4 regions of the Erwinia persicina genome follow, and region 3 is predicted to be linked to each of the others. Evidence: predicted binding sites of a transcription regulator. Region 3 holds the regulator's gene; each other region holds the start of a gene.
What was found. The regulator CRP, encoded in region 3, controls carbon source genes, mostly activating them, when cyclic AMP is high. The targets are predictions, from matches to a motif close to ATGTGANNNNNNTCACAT.
Positions count from the first base shown of each region.

Region 1: a site for CRP is predicted at 1,389-1,406, ahead of K6L24_RS18765 (glycine dehydrogenase). Genes of this name have one in related genera too.
Region 2: a site for CRP is predicted at 4,050-4,067, ahead of K6L24_RS11675 (arabinose ABC transporter substrate-binding protein). Genes of this name have one in related genera too.
Region 4: a site for CRP is predicted at 2,603-2,620, ahead of msrB (peptide-methionine (R)-S-oxide reductase MsrB). Genes of this name have one in related genera too.

Region 1 is NZ_CP082141.1:4,037,939-4,045,306, reverse strand. Features, by position in the region: gene pmbA (metalloprotease PmbA) at 1-401, shown strand, start outside; gene cybC (cytochrome b562) at 496-879, shown strand; gene K6L24_RS18765 (glycine dehydrogenase) at 1,555-1,902, shown strand; gene K6L24_RS18760 (SFCGS family glycine-rich protein) at 1,912-2,271, shown strand; gene K6L24_RS18755 (DUF4312 family protein) at 2,271-2,570, shown strand; gene K6L24_RS18750 (DUF4311 domain-containing protein) at 2,662-3,438, shown strand; gene K6L24_RS18745 (DUF4310 family protein) at 3,452-4,096, shown strand; gene K6L24_RS18740 (amidohydrolase/deacetylase family metallohydrolase) at 4,142-5,275, shown strand; gene K6L24_RS18735 (DgaE family pyridoxal phosphate-dependent ammonia lyase) at 5,259-6,374, shown strand; gene dagF (2-dehydro-3-deoxy-phosphogluconate aldolase) at 6,377-7,117, shown strand; gene K6L24_RS18725 (BglG family transcription antiterminator) at 7,215-7,368, shown strand, end outside.
Region 2 is NZ_CP082141.1:2,581,630-2,588,997, forward strand. Features, by position in the region: gene araC (arabinose operon transcriptional regulator AraC) at 1-179, opposite strand, end outside; gene araH (L-arabinose ABC transporter permease AraH) at 191-1,171, opposite strand; gene araG (L-arabinose ABC transporter ATP-binding protein AraG) at 1,189-2,712, opposite strand; gene K6L24_RS11675 (arabinose ABC transporter substrate-binding protein) at 2,834-3,817, opposite strand; gene K6L24_RS11680 (ribulokinase) at 4,190-5,875, shown strand; gene araA (L-arabinose isomerase) at 5,887-7,368, shown strand, end outside.
Region 3 is NZ_CP082141.1:358,771-366,138, forward strand. Features, by position in the region: gene argD (bifunctional acetylornithine/succinyldiaminopimelate transaminase) at 1-83, shown strand, start outside; gene K6L24_RS01540 (YccS/YhfK family putative transporter) at 160-2,241, opposite strand; gene crp (cAMP-activated global transcriptional regulator CRP) at 2,299-2,931, opposite strand; gene K6L24_RS01550 (OsmC family protein) at 3,299-3,706, shown strand; gene K6L24_RS01555 (amidohydrolase) at 3,954-5,132, shown strand; gene K6L24_RS01560 (phosphoribulokinase) at 5,149-6,018, opposite strand; gene K6L24_RS01565 (YheU family protein) at 6,084-6,311, opposite strand; gene K6L24_RS01570 (hydrolase) at 6,311-7,327, opposite strand.
Region 4 is NZ_CP082141.1:2,216,220-2,223,587, reverse strand. Features, by position in the region: gene ansA (asparaginase) at 83-1,096, shown strand; gene pncA (bifunctional nicotinamidase/pyrazinamidase) at 1,099-1,713, shown strand; gene K6L24_RS10050 (YeaC family protein) at 1,788-2,066, opposite strand; gene msrB (peptide-methionine (R)-S-oxide reductase MsrB) at 2,075-2,485, opposite strand; gene gapA (glyceraldehyde-3-phosphate dehydrogenase) at 2,827-3,822, shown strand; gene K6L24_RS10035 (D-hexose-6-phosphate mutarotase) at 3,893-4,771, shown strand; gene K6L24_RS10030 (aldo/keto reductase) at 4,799-5,650, opposite strand; gene K6L24_RS10025 (MipA/OmpV family protein) at 5,734-6,483, opposite strand; gene yeaG (protein kinase YeaG) at 6,914-7,368, shown strand, end outside.

The DNA of each region.
Region 1 (7,368 bases), 990 kb from region 3:
TCATTAAAGATGGCGTGTTGCAGACCTGGCTGCTGACCAGCTACTCCGCACGCAAGCTGGGCCTGCAGAGTACCGGCCATGCGGGCGGTATCCATAACTGGCGCATCGCCGGTCAGGGCCACAGCTTTGAAGAGATGCTGAAGCAGCTGGGAACCGGGCTGCTGGTTACGGAGCTGATGGGGCAGGGCGTGAGCGGGATCACCGGTGATTATTCCCGTGGCGCGTCCGGTTTCTGGGTAGAAAATGGCGTGATCCAGTATCCGGTCAGTGAGATCACCATTGCCGGCAACCTGAAAGACATGTGGCGCAATATGGTCAGCATCGGTAGCGATATTGAAACGCGCAGCAATATCCAGTGTGGATCCGTTTTGTTACCAGAAATGAAGATCGCCGGGCAGTAATTTCCGGATTTACGCGTATGCTGAACAGGCGGCGGTGAAAACTGCCGCCTTTTTCATGCCCGAACGATACCCATTTATAAAAATAGGATCTGAGATGCGTAAATTATGGATTGCAATGTTGAGCTCTACCCTGCTGTTCAGTTCCACGCTGCTGGCACAGGGCCTGGAAGGGGATATGGATATTCTGAAAGGCGCATACCGTACGGTACAGAAAACCGACGATAAAGCCGAAATGGTTAAAGCCTTAACCGATATGCGCTCGGCGGCTGAAAATGCAAAAACCCAGACCCCGGATAAGCTGGAGGGTCAGGCCGCAGGGAGTGCGGAAATGAAGGATTACCGCGCACAGCTGGATAAGCTTATCGGCCAGATTGATACCAGCCTGAAGCTGGCAAACAGCGGGGATCTTTCAGGGGCGAAAGAAGAAGCGAAAAAATTTGCCGCTACGCGAGACGAAGGCCATAAGAAGTTTCGCTGATCGGCGCTGAAAGATCCAATGTTAGTGTCAATCTGAGAGGTGATGGCTGTGGCTATCACCTCTTTTTTTATGCTGTCTGCTGAGGACCGGGGGATCGAAAAATTATTATGTATCGCCACTTTTCATTCTGTGACATTTTTTTCTGACTTGTTGGGAAAGACGACTAAAAGCGAGAGATTTCACCATAAAAGGTCAACTATAATATTTTCAATTATTGGTTGTGATAATTCCCTTGAAACGCCTTTAAATATACTCTGACGAAATCCCGTGTAGCAGCTGTTTTTCGTATATTAATAATACTTATTCAGACCTTCTCTTTTTAGTTATTAAAAAACGATCGTATGGTGATCGCGTCGCCTGTCGTCATTCACGGGCGGCGCTGTTTTCAGTACCCGGGTGTGCAAGGATTTTTCTTTTATAAGATTTACTTCTATTTTCGTTGTCAATGATGAGATGACAGAACGCATATTCTTTTCTGCTGCAATAATCGTGTAAATAACCCCTCTCATATGTGATTCACCTCTCGTTTTAAAGCCCGTCATGCATGTTTCGACGTTTTTGCGACATCAAACCAGTGCTGTTCGTTTATTTCCACTTTGAGGTGGAAAAAGTCGTTCTACACAGAAAGGGCCCGGGGGGGTAGGTTAATCCCATGCTAATTAAAAGGGGACGAATGTGAGTAACGGGACAGTGCCTGTGGGCGCGAAATTACAACAGGATAATGAAATCGAGGCGCTGGCTACGCAGGTCATGGAGAAAATCGCCGATCTTTTTGCCGTCAGAGATATTCATCCTAACCCAGTGCAGCAGCAGATGCTGGCATCACATGTGCGGGCGATGGCGCGTCGTTCTTTAACCGGTGAAGCTTTACCAGACGTTGAAGCCGAGCTGTTTGAAGATATTTCGCCGCAGTCAATGGCGCTGGCGCAACAGGTCGTTGATCTGTTCGCTAATCTGCCAGAAGAAGAGGCCTGGCTGCTCTCCGTTCATTTCGAAGTCGCAAAAGAAAACGAACTCAATTAAGGAAAATATATGTCTCAAATCATCGTCGTTATTGGTGACCGTTTAGGTAAAGGCCAGAAAGTCGCAGCAGGTATTGAGAAAGCCGGTGGTAAAGCCATTGTCGTGCCGGGTGTGGCAGCAGATATGAAACTGGGTGATGTGATGAAAGCGGAAAATGCCAGTTTTGGCATCTCTTTCTGCGGTAGCGGCGGTGCCGGTGCCATTACTGCGCAGAATAAATACGGTTATAAAGCCAAACACGGTATGCGCTCCATTGATGAGGGGGTCACTGCCATCAATGAAGGGGCTAATGTGCTCGGTTTCGGCTTTATGGATAAAGAAGAACTGGGTGAGCGTCTGGTGCAGGCGTGGCAGAAGAAGCACGGCTGATGAAAGAACAATTCACCACCACGGTGAGCGTCAGCGGAAAAGGTGACAGCAAAGGCAAAGCCTTTGCCGATGGGCTTAGCCGGGTACAGAACACCGTACTGAAATCTACCAGCAAAATCCTGCTGCGTATTGAGCCGGTAGACGTCAAGGTGCGGCGGGCAGAAGTGCAGATCAAAACAGAAAAGTTTCTGTTCTTCTTTCTGGCACGAGAGAAGCATCTCTACAGCGTCGACCTGGAGATCACTGTCAACGTCGTGGTGGTGGATACAGATAACGTAGATTTCACTGTTTCCAGATAAAAACATTAGGGCGGATACCTCCGTGCAAGCGGGCTGCGGCGATGTTTCTGCCGCCTGACAGACTCCGGGGTGATAACAAAAGGAAAGACTGATGTTCCTAATCATATTATTTAAATCGTTGATTATTGGCGGTCTCGTGGGCGTGGGCGTGGGTGCCGGCGCGGCTCGTATGTTCCATGCTCCCACCACACAGGGCATGGGCGCATTTCGTACGCTGGGTGAACTGAATTCCTGTGAGGGCGATCCGGCTTCTCACTTCTCCTTCGGTCTGGGCTTCTTCTTCAACGCCTGGGCCTCCTCAGTCGCAGCGGGATCTTTCACCCAGGACGTTGACCACCGCATTATTCCTAACTGGGGTGCAGCGGCGTTGATGGTCAAAAACCGTAACGTGGCAGATACCCTGCATAACCCTAAGAAGATGGCGATTGCCTGCGGCATCATCGGCATGATCGTGGTGGCATTCCTCAACTCAACGGCATCGGCCGTACCGGCGGCCCTGCAGGTGACGGCGGTCAAAGTGCTGGTTCCGGCGGCAAACCTGTTAGTGAACACCGTAATGCCGGTGATTTTCTGGCTGGCGGCGATCGACGCGGGTAAAAAATCGGGTTTCTGGGCGACCATTTTTGGTGGGCTGGCACAGCTGATCATGGGAAATGCGGTACCCGGGCTGGTGCTGGGCATCCTGATTGGTAAAGGCGTCGAGGAAGCCGGCTGGAATCGGGTGACGAAAGTGATGATGGTGGCCATTGTCCTGCTGTTCGTTCTCAGCGGCTTCTTCCGTGGCTTTGATATGAAGCTGTTGCAATCCTTCCAACTGGGTGTGCCCGGCTGGCTGGAAATGATCCATAACTCCCTGAGCGGCAAATAAGAGGACGATGGTAATGGAAAATACACAACGTGGTTTCTGGTATGACGACTGGTCATTCCCGATTTTTGTGGGACTGCTCTCTTCCGGTGTTTTCGCCGGGACACATATGTATTACGTCTATGGCCTGGGGGCATTCAACGAAGTGGCTTTCGTCTCTATGCTGCGTGCGGGGATGGAAACCGGCGTGTACGGCGCGGTGGCGGCCTTTGGAGCCAGCTTTCTGTTCGCACGCATTATTGAAGGCTCGCTGGTCGGGATCCTTGATATTGGCGGGGCGATCCAGACCGGGATTGGCCTGGGCGTGCCCGCGCTGCTGCTGGGGGCGGGGTTTATCTTCCCGGTAGCGAATTTCGCGGCCTCACTGGTCACCGGACTGGTGCTGGGTCTGGCCGTCGGATACCTGATTATCCTCGCGCGCAAATTCACCATCAGCAACAGTGACTCCACCTACGGTGCCGACGTGATGATGGGGGCGGGTAACACTTCCGGCCGTTTCCTTGGCCCGTTGATCATTCTGTCTGCCATGGCGGCCTCCATTCCGATTGGCCTGGGGTCGCTGGTCGGTTCCCTGCTGTTTTACCTGTGGAACAAGCCGATTACCGGTGGGGCCATTCTGGGTGCGATGGCGCTGGGGGCGATGTTCCCCGTCGCGCTGTAACTGACCTTCGTGGCGGCAGGACGTCGCCACGCAAAGGAGTCTGCAATGTTTGATTTGATTATCCGCCAGGCCCGTCTTAGCGACGGCACGCTTAACGATATCGCCATCAGCGATGGCAAAATTGCGGCGACAGGCCAGGTAACAGGCCCGGCAAAGCATGAATGGGATCTGGCAGGGCGTTACTGGCTCAGTGCAGGCTGGATTGACTCACACGTCCACTGCTACCCGAAATCGCCCATTTACCATGATGAAGCCGACCGCATAGGGGTCGAGACAGGTGTCACCACGGTCGTGGATGCCGGCAGCACCGGGGCTGATGATATTGATGATTTTTACCAGCTGACCCGCAGCGCCAGCACCCGGGTTTACGCTCTGCTCAATATCGCCCGCAGCGGCATTCTGACGCAGAACGAGCTGGCGGATATGGCGCGCATTGATGCCGCGGCGGTGAGCGCGTCGTTGCAGCGTCTGCCGGATTTTATCCTGGGCCTGAAAGCGCGTATCAGCAGCAGCGTTGTGGAACAAAACGGCATTAAACCGCTGGTGCGGGCTAAGGCGATACAACGGGAAAATGGTGGGCTGCCACTGATGGTGCATATCGGTAATAATCCGCCGAATCTGGATGAGATCGCCGATTTACTGACCTCTGGCGACATCATTACCCACTGCTTTAACGGCAAACCTAACCGTATTCTTACGCCACAGGGGCAGCTCAGAGCCTCTGTGACCCGTGCGCTTCAGCGTGGGGTTCGCCTGGATGTCGGACATGGTTCGGCGAGCTTCAGCTTTGAGGTGGCCCGGGCGGCCATTGCCCGGGGCATTCTGCCTCACACCATCAGTTCAGACATCTACTGCCGTAACCGGCTCAATGGCCCGGTGTATTCCCTGGCGCATGTCATGTCCAAATTTTTAAATATCGGTATGACGCTGCCACAGGTGATTGACTGCGTGACCCGCCATGCTGCTGAGGGGCTGCGGCTGAAAGACAAAGGGCGGCTCGTTCCGGGGCAGGATGCCGATCTCACCCTGTTTGAGGTGAAGCAGGACGCTTGTCTGTTCAGTGATTCGGACGGTCAGACACTGTCCGGAGAAAAACAGTTGATACCGCTGGCCGCCGTGGTGCATGGCCGCATATTCGTGACTAACGAAGGGAAAAAACGTGATGACTTCAGTGTATGAAAAATATGATTTAAAACAGGTGATTAATGCCTCCGGCCGCATGACCATTCTCGGTGTGTCTACCCCGGGCGCGGATGTGGTTGAGACGGTCAGCTATGGTCTGAATCATTACTTTGAGATGAAAGACCTGGTTAACAAGACCGGTGCCTATATCGCCGGGCTGCTGGGCTGTGAAGCGGCAGTGGTGGTTTCGTGCGCCTCTGCCGGTATCGCACAGTCGGTGGCAGCAGTGATTGTGAAAGATAACGACTGGCTGCTGGAAAATCTGCACGTGGCCCCGCTGACGGTTCCTCATGATATCGTCCTGCCGAAGGGGCACAACGTCAATTACGGGGCACCCGTGGGGACGATGGTGGCGATGGGGGGCGGCAGGCTGGTGGAAGCGGGCTACGCCAACGAGTGTTCGCCGGACCAGCTTGCTGCGGCGATCACACCGCAAACGGCGGCGATTATGTATATCAAATCGCACCATAGCGTACAGAAGAGCCATCTCAGCGTCGAGCAGGCTGCCCTGGTGGCGCGTAAACACGGCGTGCCGCTGATTGTGGATGCCGCCGCTGAGGAAGATTTGCAGGTGTATTACGGCTACGGTGCTGACCTGGTCATTTACAGCGGTGCGAAAGCCATTGAAGGCCCGACCAGCGGACTGGTGATGGGAAAAACTCAGTATGTTGAGTTGGTGAAACGCCAGTCGAACGGGATTGGCCGGGCGATGAAAGTCGGTAAAGAGGGGATCCTCGGTCTGACTCATGCGATTGAAAACTATCTGCGTGTGGAGAAGGTCACCGGCGCGCAGATGGTCGAAAAAATGACGCCGTTTATTGATAGCTTAAACCAGCTGCCGGGTATCCAGGCGCGCACGGTGTGGGATGCCGCCGGACGTGATATTGCCCGGGCGGAAATCCACTTTGATGAAGCCGTCATCGGGCATACCACCAGCGACATTGTTCAGGCGCTGAAAACCGGTGAGATCGCGATTTATTTCCGCGGTTACAAAGCGAATGAAGGCATTGTCGAAGTGGACGTGCGTAGCGTGTCAGCCGATCAGCTGCACACTATTTTTGTCTGCATTCAGAGACTGTTAAACAAGGAGAATTAAGCATGACGCTGACACCAAAATTTTACCGTGACCGGGTATGCCTCAACGTGCTTGCCGGCTCAAAACAGAACGCCCGCGATATCTGGGAAGCAGCCGAGGGCTACGTCCTGGTCGGCGTATTGTCAAAAAACTATCCCGATGTCGCCAGCGCCGTCACGGATATGCGTGAATACGCGTCCCTGATTGATAATGCGCTGTCCGTCGGCCTGGGAGCAGGCGATCCCAACCAGTCTGCCATGGTCAGTGCAATTGCTGGCCAGGTTCAGCCGCAGCATGTCAACCAGGTCTTTACCGGCGTCGGCACCAGCCGGGCACGACTGGGACAGTCGATGACAGTGGTCAATGCGCTGGTGTCGCCCACTGGCCAGTGCGGTAAGGTGAAAATTTCTACCGGGCCACTGAGCTCCCGCGTCGAAGACGGTATTGTGCCGGTGGCTACCGCTATTGCCATGTTGAAAGATATGGGCGGCAGTTCAATTAAGTATTTCCCGATGAACGGTTTGACCTGTATTGATGAATTCAAGGCGGTGGCGGAGGCTTGTGCACAACACGACTTCTGGCTGGAGCCAACGGGCGGTATCGATCTGGACAACTTTGAAACGATCCTGCAGATCGCACTGGATGCGGGCGTCAGCAAAATTATCCCGCATATTTACAGTTCGATTATCGATGCGCCTTCCGGTCTGACCCGGCCAGAGGATGTGGCAACGCTGCTGGCCATGACGAAAAAGTTAGTGGGTTAATCTTGTTCCTGCACCCTGGTGACGCCGGGGTGTACTATTTTTCCATCGAAAAATAAGTTACGTTTTCTCCTGGTTGATTGCATAAAAGTGGTGCTTCGTGAGATTCCCGAACCAACGTCTGGCACAGTTATTTGATTTATTGCAAAACGAAACCGTGCCGCAGGATGAACTGGCACGCCGTTTTGACGTCTCCACGCGCACGGTACGTACTGATATCAGCGTGCTCAACGAGTTACTGGCCGATCACGGCG
Region 2 (7,368 bases), 2.2 Mb from region 3:
CCGCGGCCTTTGATGGTCAGGTTAAGAATGTAGCCTTTCATGCCGTGCGGGCGATCGATAAAGAAATCGAGCGGCCCTGCCGCATTAATCGGCGTCAGCCCGGCCACCAGCCAGGCGCTGAAGGGATACCCGGGAAGTAACGGGTTGGACTGCGCCACCGGCGCCAGACGATGATACATAACGCCTCCTGTCAGACCGCTTTCGCTTTTTGTTTGTACCGGTCAAAAATAACCGCTGCTAACAATATCAGACCGCGGACAACGTACTGTGAGAAAGGCGATATATTCAATAAATTCATCGCATTTTCCACGGTGCCAAGGATCAGTACCCCGGCGATAACATACGAAATTTTACCGATCCCGCCCTTCAGGGAAACGCCTCCCAGCACACAGGCTGAGATCACGATCAGCTCGTAGCCCAGGGAGGTCATCGGCTGGCCGCTGGTCATTCTTGAAGCCAGAATAATCCCGGCCGCAGCGGAAACCAGCCCGGAGAGAATAAAGATAATAATCCGCGTGCGCACCACCGGCACCCCGGCCAGACGTGCTGCTTCTTCATTGCCACCTATCGCCAGCGTGTTACGGCCAAAGGTGGTTTTATTCAGCAGGAAGGCGAACAGCGCCAGGGTAATAATGGTCAGCCACACGGGAGCCGGCACGCCCAGCCAGCTGGCATAGCCGAGCGCAAAGAAGCGCTCATCTTCGATCCCTACCGCTTTACCGTCTGAGAAAATATAGGCCAGCCCGCGGACGATCTGCATGGTCGCCAGCGTGGTGATCAGCGCATTGATCTTCAGTTTAGCGATGACAAAGCCATTGACGAAGCCGCAGGCAACCCCCAGCACCAGACCGGCAGCAATGCCGATCCACAGGCTCTCCGTCATATTGATCACCACGGCACACACCACGCCGGCGCAGGCAATGACCGAGGCCACCGACAGGTCAAAATCTCCCGAGGCCAGGCAGAACAGCATGCCGCAGGCGACCATGCCAGACATCGACATCGCCAGCCCCAGACCTTTCATATTGATCAGTGAACCGAAGTTCGGTACGAATACCGTACAGGCGATAAACAGGGCAGCAAACACCACCAGCATGCCAAAGTTGTCCCAGATTCGGCCCAGGCTGAAGCGGGACGGCGCAGCGGGTGTAACGGATGAGGTCGTTGACATAGGTTTCTCCTGCATATTCAGGCCACGTGTGTGGCGGGTTTGGCGGTTTTCGGCATCGCCAGACTCAGCGTCAGGGCTTCCGTGGCGTCGTTGTGATCCAGCTCTCCGGCTATTTCACCCTCGCGCATCACCAGAATGCGGTCGGCCAGCCCCATGACTTCGGGCAGGTCGCTGGAGGCAAACAGCACTGCAATCCCCTGCTCTGCCAGGGCATAAATCAGCTGATAAATTTCGTTTTTCGCCCCGACATCAATACCGCGCGTCGGTTCGTCCAGCAGGATCACCTTCATCTCTTCTGACAGCCAGCGGCCAAGGATCGCTTTCTGCTGGTTGCCACCGGAAAGGTTCATGATCAGCTGGTCCGCGGAGGGGGTTTTGATATTCAGGGAACGGATATGCACGCCAGCGTTGCTGGCTTCCCAGCCGTTGTTAATCAGGCACCCCGCCTTCAGATTATTCCGCCTGGCGCTGATATTGATGTTGTCACGCACGGAGTGTACCGGGATGATGCCGTCTGCCTTACGATCTTCAGGGCAGAGCATGATGCCAGCGCGAATGGCTTCTATCGGCTCTTTGATGCTGATTTTTTTCCCGTCCAGCCACAGCTCGCCGCCGATCAGGCGCGTGGCACCAAACAGCCCTTTCATCAGCTCACTGCGTCCGGCACCGACCAGGCCAAACAGCCCGACGATTTCTCCGGCACGCACGCTGAAGGACACCGGGCTGCGTACGCCTTTGGCGTGCACGTTGTTGAGCTGCAGTCGGATCTCGCCCTGTTCGCGGGGGCGGTAACCGTAGATATCACCGATTTCACGGCCGACCATGGCCTGAACCAGCTCGTCGTTGCCGGTGGTCGCCATATCGGTGAAGGTGCGCACATAGCGGCCATCTTTAAACACCGTGATCGCATCACTGAGGGCAAAGATCTCCTCCATGCGGTGGGAGACATACAGCACCACGCGCCCCTCAGCGCGCAGCTGGCGGATAACGCGGAACAGCTGGTCAATCTCACGTGCTGACAGTGAACTGGTCGGTTCATCAAAGGCGATCACCTGAGCATTACGGGTCAGCGCCTTGGCGATCTCCACCATCTGCCACTGGCCCAGAGAGAGGTATTTCAGAGGCATGTCCGGGTCAATATCCATCCCCAGCGCTTTCAGCTGGCGGCTGGCCTCCGCACGCAGGCGGGAACGATTGACCAGTCCCGCGCGCTGCGGCAACTGACCTAAAAAGATATTTTCTGCCACCGACATTTCCGGCACCAGATGCAGTTCCTGATAAATAATCGCCACCCCGGCGTTGAGCGCATCGGTGGTGTGCTGGAAGTTTACCGGCTGCCCCTGCAGGCGAATTTCGCCGCCGCTGGCCTGATAGCTTCCGCTGAGAATTTTCAACAGTGTCGATTTACCCGCGCCATTTTCCCCCATCAGGGCATGGACCTGGCCGGCATAACAGTCGAAGCTGATGTCCTGAAGTGCCTTCACGCCAGGAAAGGTTTTGCTGATGCCGTGAAAGCTCAGATACGGCGTTTGTGAAGTCATGGTGTCTCCTGCGACATAGGCCATCACTGCGGGCGGACCGGAAAAAAGGGCCGCCCCGATAAATAGGCTGGCATCGCCTTTCGGGCGGACCGGAAAAAAGGCCCGCCCCTGCGCCAGTGCCTTACATCAGGCCTTTTTTCGCCAGTTCAGCTTTGAAGTTATCGCGGGTAATCAGCACCACGTCGGTCACTTCGGTGAATTTGGCTGGCTCAACATCTTTCGTTACCCAGTCATGCAGCATCTGAATGCTGCGGTAGCCGTGGACATCCGGGCTGGGCAGCAGAGAGCCGTAGAAGCCGGTTGCCTGGCCCTTCGACAGTTCGCTGACCGCATCCACGCCGTTGATACCGATGCCGATCACGTTCGGCGCTTTAAAGCCCTGACCTTCGGTGGCCCGCACGCCGCCCAGCACGGTGTTATCGTTCATGCCCACAATCAGCCAGTTTTTGACTTCCGGATGCTGCACTAACAGTGAGTTACCGGCATCGAAGGCACCGGGGATATCGTTTGATTTGGTAGGAACCTGATAGATCTGTTTTTCCGGGAATCCGGCCGCTTTCAGTGCGTCAATTGACCCCCCGGTACGACGGCGGGCGGTGTCCAGCTCATTGGCGGTGATCGCCATCACGGCGGTGGTTTTCACATCCCAGCCGCGTTTCTGCATCTCTTTGTACAGCTCCTGGCCCTGACGCTCGCCGATTTTGGTCGCCGCCATCATCACCAGCGGCACGGTGTCCATCGGTTTGCCTTTCGCAGTGACGAACTGGTCATCGACCGCGATCACTTTCAGGCCATAGCTGCGGGCTTTGGCTACAATCGCCGAACCGAGTTTGGGATCCGGCGTACAGATAACAAACCCTTTCGCCCCGCTGGCGGCCAGACTGTCGATGGCATTCAGGGTTTTTTCACCGTCCGGCACCGCGATTTTGATCACTTCAAAGCCAAGATCTTTACCGGCCTTGTCGGCAAACTTCCATTCCGTCTGGAACCAGGGTTCTTCCGGCTGTTTCACGAGGAAACCGAGTTTCATGGTTTCCGCCATAGCGGATTGTGACATAACGGCAGCAAGGCCAATCGCGGCCAGCGCTTTAGTGAATTTGTGCATGAGGCTCTCCGGCTCAGTGCCCGCCTGGGGCGGGATTGTGTAAACGGTAACAATCGGTTGTTGAAAAAATTAAAAGCATTTAAACAAGACCTTACCTGAGCACTGACGTCTTAACAGTGGCGGTAGTCCGCTAGTTTTACCTGCAAGTGCGTGAAAATTTGTAGAGCGCTATCACACGCTGAAATTACAGTTGTTTTGTCCATCTTTTCAGCCAATTTAACCGATACGCAACATTTGAACCCCATCACACTCCCACCCCTGATGACAGAAAAGTGCATATATGCAGCCAGCCGCACCTAACCACTCTGCCGCCATGTTTCCAGGATAGAGGAACATTACTTAAGCCTGTTCTGAACATAACGGAGAGCAACTATGCACAAGGGTGCGATTACCCTCGGTCTGGATTTCGGCAGCGATTCGGTGCGTGCGCTGGCCGTGGAGTGCGCCAGCGGCCGCGAACTGTATAAGCAGGTGGTGGCCTATCCGCGCTGGAAAGCCGGACGCTTCTGCGATGCGGCACATAACCTGTTTCGCCATCATCCTCAGGACTATATTGACGCGCTGGAGCAGGCGATACGTGACGTTGTCACTCAACTTACCCCTGAACAGCGGTTAAATGTGGTGGGCATCGGCGTGGATTCGACAGGATCCACCCCTGCCCCTGTAGACCGTGAAGGACGGGTACTTGCCCTGCGCCCGGAATTTGCCGAAAACCCCAACGCGATGTTCGTGCTGTGGAAAGATCACACCGCCATTGAGGAGGCTGAAGCTATTACCCGCCTGTGTCACAGCGGTGACTATCAGGACTACTCACGCTTTATCGGCGGCATTTATTCCTCAGAATGGTTCTGGGCCAAAATTCTGCATATCAGTCGCCAGGATGCGGCGGTACGCGAGGCAGCGGTCTCGTGGGTGGAGTTGTGTGACTGGGTGCCGGCGCTGTTAAGCGGTACCACCGCCCCTGCGGACATGAAACGCGGCCGCTGTGCAGCTGGCCATAAGTCACTCTGGCATCCGGTCTGGCAGGGGTTACCTGAAGCCCGGTTCCTGAATGCTCTCGACCCGCTGCTGACCACCGATCTCGACTACCCGATGTTTACCGATACCTGGACCGCCGATATTCCGGTCGGGCAGCTCAGTGCCGAGTGGGCGGCGCGTCTCGGTCTGCCCGGCAGCGTGACCCTATCCGGCGGGGCATTTGACTGCCATATGGGGGCCGTCGGTGCCGGAGCCCAGCCCTATACGCTGGTGAAAGTGATCGGGACGTCGACCTGCGACATTCTGATTGCTGATGCCGATCGCGTAGCCGATCGTGCGATTAAAGGGATCTGTGGTCAGGTGGATGGCAGCGTCGTACCCGGAATGATTGGCCTGGAGGCCGGACAGTCGGCATTTGGCGATATGTATGCCTGGTTTGGCCGTCTGTTGAGCTGGCCGCTGGTGCAGGCGGCACAGCAGCAGCCAGCGCTGAAAGCCGAACTTGAGGCCATACAGCACGGCATGCTGGAACAGTTAACCGCCGCCTGGGCCGCCGATCCGCAGCTCGATCATCTGCCGGTGGTCCTCGACTGGTTTAACGGCCGCCGCACGCCTTTTGCCAACCAGCGCCTGAAAGGAGTGATCACCGATCTTAACCTTGGCACCGATGCCCCGACGCTGTTTGGGGGCTTTATTGCGGCCACGGCGTTTGGTGCCCGCGCCATTATGGAGTGCTTTGAACAGCAGGATATCCCGGTACAGCAGATCCTCGCTCTGGGCGGAATTGCCCGCAAGTCACCGACCATTATGCAGGTGTGCTGTGACGTGATGAACCGTCCGCTGGACATTGTTGCCTCCGACGAATGCTGTGCGCTGGGGGCCGCCATCTTTGCCGCCGTGGCCGCTGGTGTCTATGCCGATATCCCGTCGGCACAGGCGCAGATGGCCAGCCCGCTGGATCAGACGCTGCAGCCGGATCCGGTTCGCGTCGCCCGCTTCCAGCAGCTTTATCAGCGTTATCTTCAATGGTGTGAGCTGGCGGAACCGCAGTTTGCCCCACAACCTTCATCAGTCAGTTAAGGAATCGCTTTATGACACAGTTAAACGCCCGCAGCGTATGGTTTGTGATTGGTACCCAGCATCTGTACGGTGCGGAGACGCTGCGCCAGGTCGAACAGCATGGACAGCAGGTGGTGGAAGGCCTGAACCGGGCGGGTAAACTGCCCTTCTCTTTACAGCTTAAACCGCTGGTTAAAACACCGGATGAGGCACTGTCGCTGTGCCGCGAGGCGAATCACGATCAGAGCTGCCTGGGCATTATCACCTGGCTGCACACCTTCTCCCCGGCAAAAATGTGGATTGGCGGCCTGTCGATTCTGAATAAGCCACTGCTGCAGTTCCATACTCAGTTCAATGCGGAGATCCCATGGGACAGCATGGATATGGACTTTATGAACCTGAACCAGACTGCACACGGCGGCCGTGAGTTTGGCTTTATTGGCGCGCGTATGCGTCTGCCGCATCAGGTGGTGACCGGCCACTGGCAGGATGAACGCTCACAGCAGCGCATCGGACAGTGGATGCGCGGTGCCGCCGCCCTGCAGGCCAGCCAGCAGCTGAAAGTGGCCCGTTTCGGTGACAACATGCGCGAAGTGGCAGTGACAGAAGGCGATAAAGTCGCGGCACAGATCCAGTTTGGCTACGCGGTGAATGGCTGGGGTGTAGGCGATTTGGTCGAGGTGATCAACCAGGTCAGCGACGGCGATGTCAGTGCACTGATTGATGAATACGAAAGCAGCTATGAATTTAGCGCAGCGGCGGCCGTGAACGGTGACAAACGGCAGAACGTGCTGGACGCCGCCCGGATTGAACTGGGGATCAAGCGTTTCCTGGAAAGCGAAGGCTGCCGGGCATTCACCACCAATTTCCAGACGCTGCACGGTATGACACAGTTGCCGGGGCTGGCGGTACAGCGCCTGATGCAGCAGGGATACGGCTTTGCCGGTGAGGGAGACTGGAAAACCGCGGCACTGCTGCACATCTTCAAACAGATGGCGGGGGATCTCCCGGGGGGTACCTCGTTTATGGAGGATTACACCTACCACTTCGCGCCGGGCAATGACCTGGTGCTGGGTTCACATATGCTGGAGGTCTGCCCGACCATCGCCCGTGAAGCCAAACCGCTGCTCGACGTGCAGGCGCTGGGCATCGGCGGCAAGGCCGATCCGGCTCGTCTGATCTTCTCCGCCCCGGCCGGACGTGCAGTTAACGCCAGCGTGATTGATATGGGTGACCGTTTCCGCCTGCTGGTTAACGTGGTGGACGCTATCGAACAGCCGCAGGCGCTGCCGAAACTGCCGGTGGCCCGCGCCCTGTGGCGGGCACAGCCGTCGCTGGCGACAGCATCTGAAGCGTGGATTCTGGGCGGTGGTGCGCATCATACCGTCTTCAGCCAGGCACTGACCGTCGACGATATGCGGCTGTACGCCGAGCTCACCGGGATAGAGGCGCTGGTAATCGATGAAGAAACCACGCTGCACGGTTTCCGTGATGCGCTGCGCTGGAATGAAGCT
Region 3 (7,368 bases):
TTGCGCCGTCGCTGGTGATTGAACCGACCGACATTGTTGAAGGCATGGCCCGATTCGCGACGGCCGTCGAAAACGTGTTATAGGGAACGCTTTTTTCCGGTCGTCCCGTGCTGATAAAGCCCGGGGAGGTTGGGGATGAGGCGGAAAAAACAGCGGCACTCACGTCTTCGATTTACGCAGATGGCGTGACAGCCAGCGGCCATGATGTGGGCGCTGGCTCCAGGTGAGTGATGAGATGGTATGCATCACGCTGAGATGGCCAAGGATGCGTCTAACATGCCGCTCCATGATGGTTACCGGGCCCTGGTGGAAATCCTCCGGCGCATCCAGGACATTACTGCCTGAATCGGGCCCGTCGTATTCCAGACGCTGCTGGCAGCGCTGCAGGGCAATTTCACAGGACTGCAGATAGCGCTCTGCCAGCGTGGGCGTCAGCATGGTGTGTTCACGCGCCAGAATGGTCATGGCGTTAATGTGCTCCACAATAAACTGGCTGTGCGTGACCCACAGCTGCATATCGGACAGGTAACTGGAGTTAAAGCCGGGCTCCTGCATCGCCTGATGCAGGGAGTTAAACAGCGCATTGTGCGCCTGATTGACCCGCATTCGCTGGTAAGCCAGTTTCACGGCATCCTGTTCGTTTCCCAGCAGCATCTGTAATGCCTCCTGATAGGTCTCCAGCGCATCGTGCGCATTCTGCCGCATCAACCCACTTTGCCACTGTGGCCATAACCAGATCATGCCGCCAAAGGCGATCAGGCAGCCCATCAGTGTGTCCAGCAGCCTCGGCAGCAGGAACTGCGCGCCATTCAGAGCGAGCAACTGTAACGAGTAAACCGCGGTGACGGTGAAGCCCACCGTGGCCCAGCCATAGAATTTGCGGATAAACAGATAGCTCACCAGCGTAATGATCAGCATGACCAGTAGCACCCAGGACTCTGGTGCATGAAGACCCAGCGTGGCGGCAGCGATGATCAGCCCGGCCAGCGTTCCCAGTGCTCTGTGCTGAATACGCACCCGGGTGGCGCTGTAACCATTAAGGCTGACAAACATTACCGTCATCAGGATCCAGTAAGGCTTCGGCAGGTTGAAGAACAGCGCCAGGGAACTGGCAAAGGTGAGCATGACCGCATAGCGTGCAGCGGTGCGCAGGGCTGAGGATTTCAGCGACAGGTAGCTCTTCAGCGCCGGAAGCAGAGGAAGGCGACGCTGGCGGTCGGCCATCAGGTCACGGCGGTACAGCGGACGCTGAGTGCGCAGCACACGTGCGATGCGGCTGAAGTGGTAATAACAAAAGTGGCCGACGGGGTTGTCCGGGTGCTGACGAGCGATCTTTTCCAGTGCCTGAAGAGGCTTATCCATTGTAAAGCGCTCAGGATAACGATGATAAAGAATATCATCGGCCAGTACCCGCAGTCTGGCGGCAATGGTCTGTGCGTTCCAGCGGATCACCGCTTCGGCATGGCTTTTTTCCACCAGCTTTTGCACTTCTTCCGGCTGATGCAGGCTGACCGCAATATGTTCCTGCAGATCAAGCGCCACCTGGAATGCACGTGTCAGACGCTGGTAGTGGCTGTCCCGATTGGCGGACAACATATGCATCTGCTGATAGCAGGTGTTAATCAGATCGACGGCTTTCTGCTGGCGCGCCAGCAGTGGGGGCAGGGCAGTCTGTGGATCGGTAAGTCGGGTCAGCAGAGTGTATTTAGCTTCACAGTAGTCAGCCAGTTCGCGATACAGCAGGCTGAGGGTTTCACGCATCGGCTGCTCTTTCCACAGCCAGAACCAGAACCAGTTAAATGCCCCGTACCAGACGGTCCCCAAAATATATAACAGCGGCGGTTGCCACAACGGCATCCGCCCCGCCAGGCTGAGCGTGAAGATGGCGGCTATTAACGAAGCCGGCAGCAGGCGGCCATGAAGGGGGCTAATCTCACCCGTGACGCCCAGCACTAAGGCCATGATCAGCAGAATAACCGGCAACGGCACGCCCTCTAACCCGGCGTACTGGATCAGGAAGCTGCTGGAGGCGAACAGACACCCGCCGACGATGAGGCGTTTAAAGAAGCGTTTGTGGGGGGTATCCAGACCGGCGTTATTACAGCAGGCGGGCACTAAGGAGAAAAGCAGTCCGTTTTGCAGGTTGCCCAGCATCCAGCCGATCGCCACGGGTAAACACAGCACCAGCGTTTGTCTGAGCGCATAGTTAACTTCCGGGTGATAGATAATTCTCCGCCACATGAGCCACACCAAATAAAAACGGCGCGACAGGGCGTCGCGCCGTGGGTTCAGAGCCGGTTAACGTGTGCCGTATACAACGATGGTTTTACCATGTGCCGAGATCAGGTTCTGATCTTCCAGCATTTTCAGAATACGGCCTACGGTTTCACGGGAGCAGCCGACAATCTGGCCGATCTCCTGACGGGTGATTTTAATTTGCATGCCGTCCGGGTGCGTCATGGCATCGGGCTGTTTGGCCAGATTCAGTAACGTCTGGGCAATGCGTCCGGTGACATCCAGGAAAGCTAAATTACCCACTTTCTCTGACGTAACCTGCAGTCGACTCGCCATCTGTGAAGAGAGACGCATCAGAATGTCAGGATTCACCTGAATCAGCTGACGGAATTTTTTGTAAGAGATTTCAGCCACTTCACAGGCTGTTTTCGCACGTACCCATGCACTGCGTTCCTGACCTTCTTCAAAGAGGCCCAGTTCGCCAATAAAGTCGCCCTGGTTGAGGTAAGAGAGGATCATCTCTTTGCCTTCTTCATCCTTGATTAACACCGCTACAGAACCTTTAACGATGTAATAGAGGGTTTCCGCCTTTTCACCCTGATGTATCAGCGTGCTTTTGGATGGATATTTGTGAATATGGCAATGTGACAGGAACCATTCGAGTGTAGGGTCTGTTTGCGGTTTGCCGAGAACCATTCGCTGTTATCCTCTGTTTGTAATCGTGCCTAAATATACCCTCTATTCTGCGGGGGAGAAGTGCGTTACCGCTAACCTGCCGCGCGAAATATTTTAGGATATCAGGGGATGAGTCCCTGTCAGGCGTTGAAATATTCAAGCGTTCCCATAGGAATTATACGGGCCTCTGTTAAGAGCATGGCTCGTGCTGTCGTCCCGTTTTACTGTGCATTGTCTTGCCAGTAAATAATTGCAGCTTTGTTTGTAGCACAGCTTTACAAGGCTGTCTTCTGTTGTCTCGCTTCAGCATAGTTGGAAAAAGGCAGCGTTGCCGTTTTTATTGACACAGCGTACTCTGCGGTAACTGAATGAAATCGAGGATTTTGTTATGCAGGCACGTGTTAAATGGGTTGAAGGGCTGACATTTTTGGGAGAATCCTCATCGGGTCATCAGGTGTTGATGGACGGTAACTCCGGGGATAAAGCACCCAGCCCGATGGAGATGGTGCTGATGGCCGCCGGAGGCTGTAGCGCCATTGATGTGGTTTCTATTTTACAAAAAGGCCGTCATGACGTGGCTGATTGCGAAGTGAAGCTCACGTCGGAGCGCCGTGAAGATGCTCCGCGAATCTTCACGCACATTAATCTGCATTTTATTGTCAGCGGCAAAGCGCTGGGTGATAAAGCCGTCTCACGCGCCGTCGACCTTTCCGCAGAGAAATACTGTTCGGTGGCCATTATGTTGGGGCAGGGTGTCAAAATGAGTCACAGCTACGAGGTCATTGACCTCGCCTGACAGCATGTGACTGATGTCTGCGCGAGGGGCGTACAGTTCCCTCGCGTCACTCTTTTCCTCCCGCCATCTTCGCCAGCGGCACATCATGCTGAGCACGTCATCACGCGCATTTCACGCCACAGTCTGGTGAGGTGAGCGCAGTATATTTCATCCTGTTTACTGTCCTTCACGCTGATTTACCGGCGCAGTGACCGAAGGTCTGAATACTCCGGCCTGTCGTTCTATCGTTTCAACTAATCACGGAGTGATGATGAATACCAAGACGTTAATTCAGGATGTCACCGCAAAAGTGTTGCATTGGCGGCGTCATATCCACGCCCACCCGGAACTCTCTTTTCATGAACAGGGCACGGCCGACTATGTCGCTGCTGAACTGGAAAAGTTTGGTCCTCTGGCTATCAGCCGGCCCACCCCCAACAGTGTGCTGGCTGAACTTTCAGGCCCACACAGCGGGGAATGCATTGCTCTGCGGGCCGATATGGATGCCCTGCCCATTGAAGAGCTGAATCAGGAGCCGTTTACCTCGCGTCATCGCGGCGTGATGCATGCCTGCGGGCACGATGCGCATACGGCGATGCTGATGGGGGCTGCCTGGGTGTTATGCCAGCAGCAGGCGCAGATGGCAGGGAAGGTGCGATTCATCTTTCAGCATGCGGAAGAAGTGCCACCGGGGGGGGCCAGTGAGCTGGTAAAGCTCGGCGTGCTGGACGGAGTATCACAGATTTATGGTTTACACGTGTTTCCCACCCTGCCAACGGGGACGGTGGCGGTGAAAGAGGGCGTCTTCAGTGCCGCCTGTGACAATTTTGACCTGGTGTTACAGGGAAAGGGGGCGCATGCGGCGATGCCGCAGCAGAGTACGGACCCGCTGGTGTTGGGCGCGAGTGTGGTCGGGGCGTTGCAGCAAATCGTATCACGCCGGCTGGACGCGAACGATGGCGCGGTACTGACGGTGGCCAGCTTCCAGTGCGGGGACAGTTACAACGTTATCCCTGACAAAGCCCATCTGCGCGGTACGTTACGCACGCTCAGCCCCCACAACCGCAGTACGATCCCGCGCATGATGTCACAGCTGCTGGACGGGATGACGCAGGGGGTGGGGGCCAGCTATGTGCTTAAATGGACGCCCGGGTACACCACCGGCGTGAATCATCCGGATGCCTGCCGTATCGCGCGAGAGACCGTTATCGCCACCCAGGGAGAGAAGGCATTGCAGGTGATGACGACCCCGATGTTTGGCTGCGAGGATTTTTCTGCCTATCAACAGGTGATACCGGGCTGCTTCCTGTGGGTGGGATCGGGGGATCAGGAGAAAGGCACCTGCTGGGGATTACATAATCCCCATTTTCGCCTTGATGAAGATGTGTTGAGTATCGGCGTCAGCCTGCACGTCGGCTTTATTCACCGTCTGCTGATGAAAGCGTAACGCCGTCCCCAGGGGGTCAGCCGATCTTTTTGCCTTCGATAAGGTTCCGGACCAGCGGCCCCATAATCAGCTCCATGGCCAGCCCCATTTTACCGCCCGGCACCACCAGGGTTTTAATATGGGAGATAAACGACCCCTGTATCATCGACAGCAGATAGGGAAAGTCGATGTTCTCCAGCCCCTGGAAGTGGATCACCACAAAGCTTTCGTCCAGTGACGGGATGCCACGTGCGGCAAACGGGTTTGAAGTATCTACCGTCGGCACGCGCTGAAAGTTGATATGGGTGCGTGAGAACTGCGGGGTAATGAAATTGATGTAGTCCTCCATGGAACGTACGACCGAATCCATGACTGCCTCACGGGAATGACCCCGCTCGCCGGTATCCCTGACCAGCTTCTGAATCCACTCCAGGTTAACAATTGGTACGACGCCAACCAGCAGGTCGACTTTCTCGGCGACATTATGCTGTGGAGTCATCACGCCACCGTGCAGCCCTTCATAAAAAAGAACATCAGTGGGCTCCGGAAGCGGCTGCCAGGGGGTAAAGGTACCCGGCACCTGGTTCCACGGTACGGCTTCATCATAGGTGTGCAAATACTTGCGCGACTGGCCTTTTCCGCTGCGGCCATATTCGCTGAAGGTTTCTTCCAGCAGGCCGAAGTCATTGGCCTCCGGGCCAAAATAACTGATGTGTTTCCCCATATCGCGCGCCTTACGGATCGCCATATCCATCTCCGGGCGGGTGAAACGGTGAAAACTGTCCCCTTCGACCTCGGCGGCACGCAGATTAAGCTGCTGAAAAATCTTCCTGAAGGCCAGGCTGGTGGTGGTGGTTCCTGCCCCGCTGGAGCCGGTGACGGCGATAACCGGATGTTTGGCTGACATGACGAACAACTCCCTTCGATAGGTCGGACGGACGGATCATTGTTAACATGTTTCGCCCGCTAAAGTCATCTCTGCTCATCGCGAAACTGGCCGCGCGGCATGATGTTGATGGATTCATGCAGCTCAGACCACACCAGCACCACGTCGCCGCTGTTAAGCTGACGGCGGACATCCTCCACTTTCTGTTTTAACGATCGTTCCTGTTCGCCATAGTCAGTGCCTTCACGCAGCACAAAAGATTCAATGAGGTTATCAAGCGTCTCGGTATCCAGTTCTTTCCAGGGAATAATCATCAGTTGTCCAGCCAGGTAGTTAGCCATTGCGGAATACGCTGTTCCAGCCACATTTGTGGCTTACGCAGCGTTCCGCCTACAAAACCCACGTGCCCGCCGTGCTGCGTTAGCTGATACTCGATGCTGGGAGGCAGCAAAGCGACATCGGGGATCACGTCCGGGGTCATAAAGGGGTCATCTTTCGCATGGATCACCAGCAGCGGTTTGCGCACGTCGGGCAGCAGCGGCATTGCACTGCAACGATGATAGTAGTCAGTGGCATCGACAAAACCGTGCGCGCGGGCTGTGATCGCATCATCAAAATCACGGAGCAGGCGCAGCGCCTTAAGCTGCGTCAGATCGACAGGGAGAGTCCCGGGCCAGGCAATAAGTTTGCGTTCGGCATTTTGCTTCAGCAGACCCAGCAGATAACGCTGATAAACGCGCGAAAAACCCTGTTCCAGGCGCTGACTACAGGGTTCCAGCATCAGCGGGGCGGAAACCACCACGCCAGCGTCCAGCAGGCATGCCTCACCCTGTTTACCCATCAGGCAGGCGAGCATATTGCCACCCAGTGAAATGCCCACCCCAGCCGTCGGGACGGTGCCCCATTCGTCCCGTAACCATTGCAGAAAGTAGCTGGCATCCTCTGTCTCACCGGAGTGGTAAATTCGATTCAGCCGGTTAGGCACGCCGCTGCAGCCCCGAAAATGCATCACGACGCCAAGCCAGCCGCGATTTTTGCATGCCTGAAGCAGCCCATGTGCATACGGGCTGTGAAAACTCCCTTCCAGGCCATGGAACAGCACCACACGCGGTTTGTCACGTGCACCCGCCGGATCTTCGCTCCACGCCAGATCGACAAAATCACTGTCCGGTAAGGTCAGCCGCTGCCAGTGCGGTTGCAGCGTCACCCGACGGCGCAGCAGACGCGGCAAAAGGGTTTGCAGATGGGGATTACTGGCACCGGTCAGGGGACGAAAAACGTCAGGGTTCAGGTGATTAAAATTCATGTGTTCAGAGCTTGTAGGATCCATGGCTCGCTGTTAGCTTCGTCGGGTTGTTTATTTTTCAGGGG
Region 4 (7,368 bases), 1.9 Mb from region 3:
CAGCCCGACGCCATCTGGTCGGGCTGTTTTTCCTCCCGTTTCCCCTTATACTGCGCTTTTTTGGCAAGTCCTGAGTTTACTAATGCAAAAGAAATCCATTTATGTCGCCTATACCGGCGGGACGATCGGTATGCAACGCTCCGAACACGGCTTTGTTCCTGTGTCAGGCCACCTGCAGCGCCAGCTGGCGAACATGCCCGAATTTCACCGACCCGAGATGCCAGATTTCACCATCCATGAGTACCAGCCGCTGATTGACTCATCGGATATGACGCCGCAGGACTGGCAATCGATTGCTGATGATATTCGCCTGAATTATGACCACTACGACGGCTTTGTCATTTTACACGGCACCGACACCATGGCCTTTACCGCCTCAGCGCTGTCGTTCATGCTGGAAAACCTGGCCAAGCCGGTCATCGTCACCGGCTCTCAGATCCCGCTGGAGCAGTTGCGCTCCGACGGTCAGCAAAATCTGCTGAACGCCCTTTTCGTTGCGGCGAACTATCCGATCAATGAAGTCACGTTATTCTTCAACAATACCCTGTATCGCGGTAACCGCACCACCAAGGCTCATGCCGATGGTTTCAACGCCTTTGCTTCCCCTAACCTTGCACCCCTGCTGGAAGCAGGTATCCATATTCGTCGCCTGAATACGCCGCCGGCCCCGGCAGGCCAGGGGGAGTTGATCGTTCATCCGATCACGCCGCAGCCGATTGGTGTGGTGACGATTTACCCGGGCATTTCGGCTGAGGTGGTGCGTAATTTCCTGCAACAACCGGTTAAGGCCCTGATCCTGCGCTCTTATGGCGTGGGCAATGCGCCACAGAATAAGGAGTTCCTGCGGGAGCTGAAAGAGGCATCCGATCGCGGCATTGTCGTCGTCAATCTTACCCAGTGCATGTCGGGTAAGGTCAATATGGGCGGCTATGCCACGGGGAACGCACTGGCACATGCCGGGGTGGTGAGCGGGGCTGACCTGACTGTAGAGGCAACGCTGACCAAACTGCACTTTCTGCTCAGTCAGGATCTCTCCAGCGATGACATTCGCCGATTGATGATGCAGAATCTGCGCGGCGAACTGACCCAGGACTGATCATGCGTGACCGCCAGGCACTGTTATTAATCGATTTACAAAATGATTTTTGCCCCGGCGGTGCACTGGCGGTCAGCGAGGGTGATCAAACGATTGCTCTCGCTAATAGGCTGGCTGCAACCTTCCACCAGCGCGGGCAGCCGGTCATTGCCACGCTCGACTGGCACCCCGCAGAACACGGCAGTTTTGCCAGCAATGCCGGTACACAGCCGGGAACGTGGGGCGAGCTGAACGGCCTGCCTCAGGTGTGGTGGCCGGACCACTGCGTGCAGCTCAGCCCGGGGGCTGAACTGCACCCCGGGCTCGATCGTTCACTGTTGACACTCCAGGTGCGCAAAGGCGAGGATCCGGATATCGACAGCTACAGCGCCTTTTACGATAACGGCCAGCGTCAGCAGACGCTGCTGCACGGATGGCTACAGGCGCGGGGGATCACCGCCCTGACTGTCATGGGTCTGGCCACTGACTACTGCGTAAAATTCAGCGTCCTGGACGCTCTGACGCTTGGCTATCAGGTTGAGGTGATCAGCGCAGGCTGTCGCGGGGTCAATCTTCGGGAAAATGACAGTGAGCGGGCGCTGGCAGACATGGCGATGGCCGGGGCCAGGATCGTCTAGCACGTGACTAAACCGGCACGCAATAACGTGCGTCCCGGTGAAATATTAGCGCCGTTTATTCCTGCAGGAATAATTTATTGCAGTTTAATGCGCGTCACGGCATCGTCGGGGATGCCAAACTCTTCTTTCAGCTGTTTTTTACTTTTCGTCACTATCTCTCCCCCCCTGGCGATGGTCATATGTTGCGGATTGTCGTTGTGACGTGCCTGCCAGAGTAACACCAGTTGCAGGCTGTTCTCTTTCTGTTCCGGCGTCAGCGCCACACCATCGCCCCACTTGCCCGTTTCCACGGCCGTCACCAGTCGCTGGTACACTTCCGGCGTCATGCTGGCGATCATCTCTTCCAGTTCCATCGTGACTCCTAACCCTGAGTGCTGTGGCCGTCGTCGTCGGTGAAACTCAACGAGGCGGAATTGACGCAGAAGCGCTCACCGGTCGGCTGGGGACCGTCCGGAAAGACGTGGCCAAGGTGCGAATCGCAGCTTCCGCAACGAATTTCAATACGTTGCATACCGTGGGTGTTATCTTCCACGTAGCGGATTGCCTCATCGTTATAAGGCTGATAAAAGCTCGGCCAGCCACAGCCTGAGTCATATTTCGTTTCGGAAAGGAACAACGGCGCCTGACACACCAGGCAGTGATAGATGCCTTCGTTTTTGTTGTGCAGCAGTTTTCCCGAGTATGGTGGTTCTGTGCCGCGCTGCTGGGTGACATAGCGCTGCATCTCGGTTAACTCATTTTCGGGTGAGAAAGGTGTATTATCTTTAGCCATGCTAGACTCTCTGGCAGTGTTATTCTGAAAATATCGGTTAGTATTCTAACAAATACTTAACAAGATCAGGTGATTTTTTCTCATCGTCAGCACATCGTGATCCAGTCCACTCTGATTTTGTGACGCAGATCACCCTTTAAGGTGCTGACCCCTTTATATTCAGGCAACATGCCCCAAGATCAATGTTGTTCGTGCGTCAAGAATAAGGTTTTGTGTTGAATAATTCCTGTTCGACAGTTTGATTTGTCGCAACAATTGACACGATTCCGCTTGACGCCTGGTATGGTTTTTGTAATTTTACAGCCAACCTTTTATTCACTATCAACAAGCTGGTGGAATATATGACTATCAAAGTAGGTATCAACGGTTTTGGCCGTATCGGTCGCATCGTTTTCCGTGCTGCTCAGGAACGTTCTGATGTAGAAATCGTTGCAATCAACGATCTGCTGGACGCAGAGTACATGGCTTACATGCTGAAATACGACTCAACTCACGGCCGTTTCAATGGCACCGTGGAAGTCAAAGACGGCCATCTGGTTGTTAACGGCAAAACCATCCGTGTTACCGCTGAGCGCGACCCGGCTAACCTGAAGTGGGATGCAGTAGGCGTGGATGTGGTTGCAGAAGCGACCGGTATCTTCCTGACCGACGAAACTGCACGTAAACACATCGAAGCGGGCGCGAAGAAAGTTGTTCTGACCGGTCCATCTAAAGATGACACCCCAATGTTCGTTATGGGTGTAAACCACAAGTCTTACGCTGGCCAGGATATCGTTTCAAATGCTTCCTGTACCACCAACTGCCTGGCACCGCTGGCAAAAGTGATCAACGACAACTTCGGTATCGTTGAAGCACTGATGACCACTGTACACGCAACAACTGCGACTCAGAAAACCGTTGATGGCCCGTCTCACAAAGACTGGCGCGGCGGCCGCGGCGCATCTCAGAACATCATCCCTTCTTCTACCGGTGCAGCTAAAGCGGTAGGTAAAGTGATCCCTGAACTGAACGGTAAACTGACCGGTATGGCGTTCCGCGTTCCTACCCCTAACGTTTCCGTTGTTGACCTGACTGCACGTCTGGCTAAACCTGCTTCTTACAAAGAAATTTGTGCTGCAATTAAAGCCGCTGCTGAAGGCGAAATGAAAGGCGTTCTGGGTTACACCGAAGACGAAGTGGTTTCTACCGATTTCAACGGTGAAACACTGACTTCAATCTTCGATGCTAAAGCCGGTATTGCCCTGAGCGACACCTTCGTTAAACTGGTTTCCTGGTACGATAACGAAACTGGCTACTCCAACAAGGTCCTGGACCTGGTTGCTCACATCGCTAAATAAGCGACGTGAAATGATGATGAGGGCGACGATGTCGCCCTTTTTTTATGGTTAAATTTCAGAAGGCTGAATGATGAACGAAAAAATTTTTTCACTGCCGGTGATTAACCAGATTACTCCTTATCTCTCCCAGCGACAGATGGGCGACCTGCCCGTGGTGGTGGTGGCACATCCTAAAGTGCGTGCCGCGGTGACGCTACAGGGCGCGCAACTTATTGCCTGGCAGCCTGCCGGTGAAAAACCCGTCATCTGGTTAAGCGATAAAACGGCGTGGACACCGGGCAAGGCGATTCGCGGCGGCGTGCCGATCTGCTGGCCATGGTTCGGTCCCGCCGGTGAACCGGCACACGGCTTTGCCCGCACGCTCACGTGGAACTTAACGGCGCATGATGAAAATGAGAGCAGCGTGATGCTGACCTTTGAATTAAAGAGCAGCGAACAAAGCAGGAAACTGTGGCCGCACGACTTTACGCTTCTTGCCCGCTTCCGCCTGGGTGACCGCTGTGAAATTGAGCTTGAAGCCCACGGAGACTTTGAAGCCACCGCCGCCCTGCACAGCTATTTTGCCGTGGCAGATATAGACGGCGTGGAAGTCAGCGGCCTGGGGCAGAGTTATATCGACAAGGTGAATAACGGCGTTACCGGCACCTCTGCGGACGGTAAGCAGACCTACCCTCAGCGCATCGACCGTATCTATACTCAACCTTCAGACTGCAGCGTGATTGAGGATAAGACCGGGCAGCGGGTCATTGAAGTACATCATCACTATCAAAGTGACGTTGTCACATGGAACCCCGGAGCTGAACTCTCCTGTAGCATGGGAGACATGGCGAATGAGGGCTTTAAAACGATGGTCTGCGTTGAAACGGCACATGTCAGCAAACCCATGATCAGCGCGGGTGAGCAACCCGCCCGCCTGGCCACCACCTTCCGCGTGCGTAACAGGCGTTGAGCATTATCGCTGCCCGGTCATGGTGCTTCAGACAACGTCCAGTGGCAGCTTTGAAGTGGGGGGTGGAAAAGCCTGATTCATCAGCGCCAGCTCCTCACTGCTGAGTGAGACGTCCAGCGCAGCGGCATTGTCGTCCACGTGCGCGACAGTGCCTGCTTTCGGGATAGCCATCACCCCTTCTTTACGGATCACCCATGCCAGCAGCAGACGGACGACGCTGATGCCCTTCTGCCGGGCCATGTCGAGAAGCAGGGGATGGTTCATCAGTTCACTGCGCAGTCGTCCCGCCTGCGCCAGTGGGCAGTAAGCCATCACCGGCATTGCCAGTTGCTGGCACTCTGGCAGCAAATCATACTCAATCCCCCGCGAGCCAAGATGGTAAAGCACCTGATTGGTCGCACAGCGCCCGCCCCCGTCCTCGGCCAGTAACTCCTGCAGATCGTCCGTATCAAAATTCGACACGCCCCAGCGACGGATCTTACCCTGCTGCTGCAGGGCTATCATGGCGCGTATTGTCTCTTCCAGGGTAATGTTACCGCGCCAGTGCAGCAGATAAAGATCGAGATAGTCGGTATTTAAGCGTGTCAGACTGCGTTCACAGGCTTCAACCGCATCAACCACACTGGCATTCCACGGATAGACTTTTGACACCACAAACGCGCGATCGCGACGCCCTTCAAGGGCCTTCCCCACCACCCGTTCGGCCCCGCCATCAGCGTACATTTCCGCCGTGTCAATCAGCGTCAGCCCGCGTTCAAGGCCGGCCTGCAGCGCGGCCACTTCCTGACCTTGCTGACCCGCGTCTTCTCCCATAAACCAGGTGCCCTGGCCTATCGCAGGCAAAACGGTACCATCGGCAAAAGTAATTTTCCGGTTCATTCGACTCTCCGTGCACGGTTTTAGCGCAGTTCATCTGACAAAAAGGGCGCAGAGCGCCCTTTTTTGGTGCAGACCGATCAACCTCAGAAGGTATAGCTTACGCCGGTCCACAACAGCATTTGTGAGCTGGTATCGACCATCGGGCTGTCTTTGATCTCGTCACCCAGGCGGCTGTAACGGCCAGCCAGCGTGGCATTCCAGTGTTCACTGATGTTCCAGCCGGCGGTTAGCTCAACGTACGGGCTCCAGCTGCTGTCCGGATCGTAGCGATCCAGACCGCTGCGTCGTGATTCCGCAGACGAGATACCGTAATAATAGTTGTTCTGATTGGCGCTGCTCCACAATGCGCCAATCCCTGGTGTCAGGCTGAACTGGCCGAACTCGAAGCGATAAAGGTAGGTCAGATCCCAGATAATGCCGTTGCTGTTATCGAGCATATCCCCCACCAGCGTGGTGCGGACAATACCCCAGTCAGCGCTGTGACGGTAAGCCACACCGCCCATCAGAGTCATATGACGCTTACTCAATGACTTCATGTCACCGTCATCGGCGTCATCAGGATCGTAATTTTGCGGTGAGCCCAGCACGGTCAGAGAAAGCTGATCCTGCTGGTCTTTCCACAGATAGTAACCCGCCTGAAGACTGCGAATATAGAAGCTGTCCCCTTCGTAGTTAATGATCGGTACAGGGTAGTAACGATCCTGCCCACTTTTATAGGGGCTCTGGCTATAAAGAAGTGATGCGCCCAGCGTCAGCGGGTTAGCTTGTGCGAGGGGTGCAGCAAAACAGACAGGTATCAGAACAGTTAGCGCTGTAAGTTTGAATTGGTTCACAATTTATTCATTCCATTAATATAACAATCAACTAAACATTTTAAACAGTATGGGCGAAATGAGTCATAAATTCACATCATTCGTAGCACATATAATCAATTACCGACGCCATGCCTGACGTCTGGAGTTGTTGTTATTTTTTTATAAAGCCCTGTCAGGCCGCATCACACAAGGCATTTGTTTTGCTGATTTATGACTTTGTTATTGAAATTTCATCGAAAATGGCTGGCAGGTCAGGAAATTTCCTGAATGCGATCTACGCTTAATTATAAGACGCTAAATTCCAACGAGTAGAGTGAGCGGCAATGTTGTGTAGCCCGATAGCAAGTCAGGTTGGCATAAGGGTTGCTGTACTCACTTAAGTTCCTTCAGGAGCTCGCTCTTCTTAGGCTCCTGGTACCTGTGCTAAAAAAGAAAGGACGGGCATCCCATGAATATATTCGATCACTATCGTCAGCGTTATGAAGCTGCCAAGGACGAAGAGTTCACACTGCAGGAGTTTCTGACCATCTGTCGCCAGGATCGCAGTGCCTACGCCAACGCGGCAGAGCGACTGTTGATGGCCATTGGAGAGCCAGTGATGGTTGATACCGCGCTGGAGCCCCGGCTTTCCCGGCTGTTCTCAAACCGTGTAGTGGCCCGTTATCCAGCGTTTGAAGAGTTTTATGGCATGGAAGATGCCATTGAACAGATCGTTTCCTACCTGAAACACGCGGCACAGGGGCTGGAAGAGAAGAAACAGATCCTCTACCTGCTGGGGCCCGTCGGCGGAGGGAAATCTTCCCTCGCTGAACGTCTGAAATCTCTGATGCAGCGCGTGCCAATTTATGTGCTGACAGCGGACGGGGAACGCAGTCCGGTGAATGACCATCCGCTCTGCCTGTT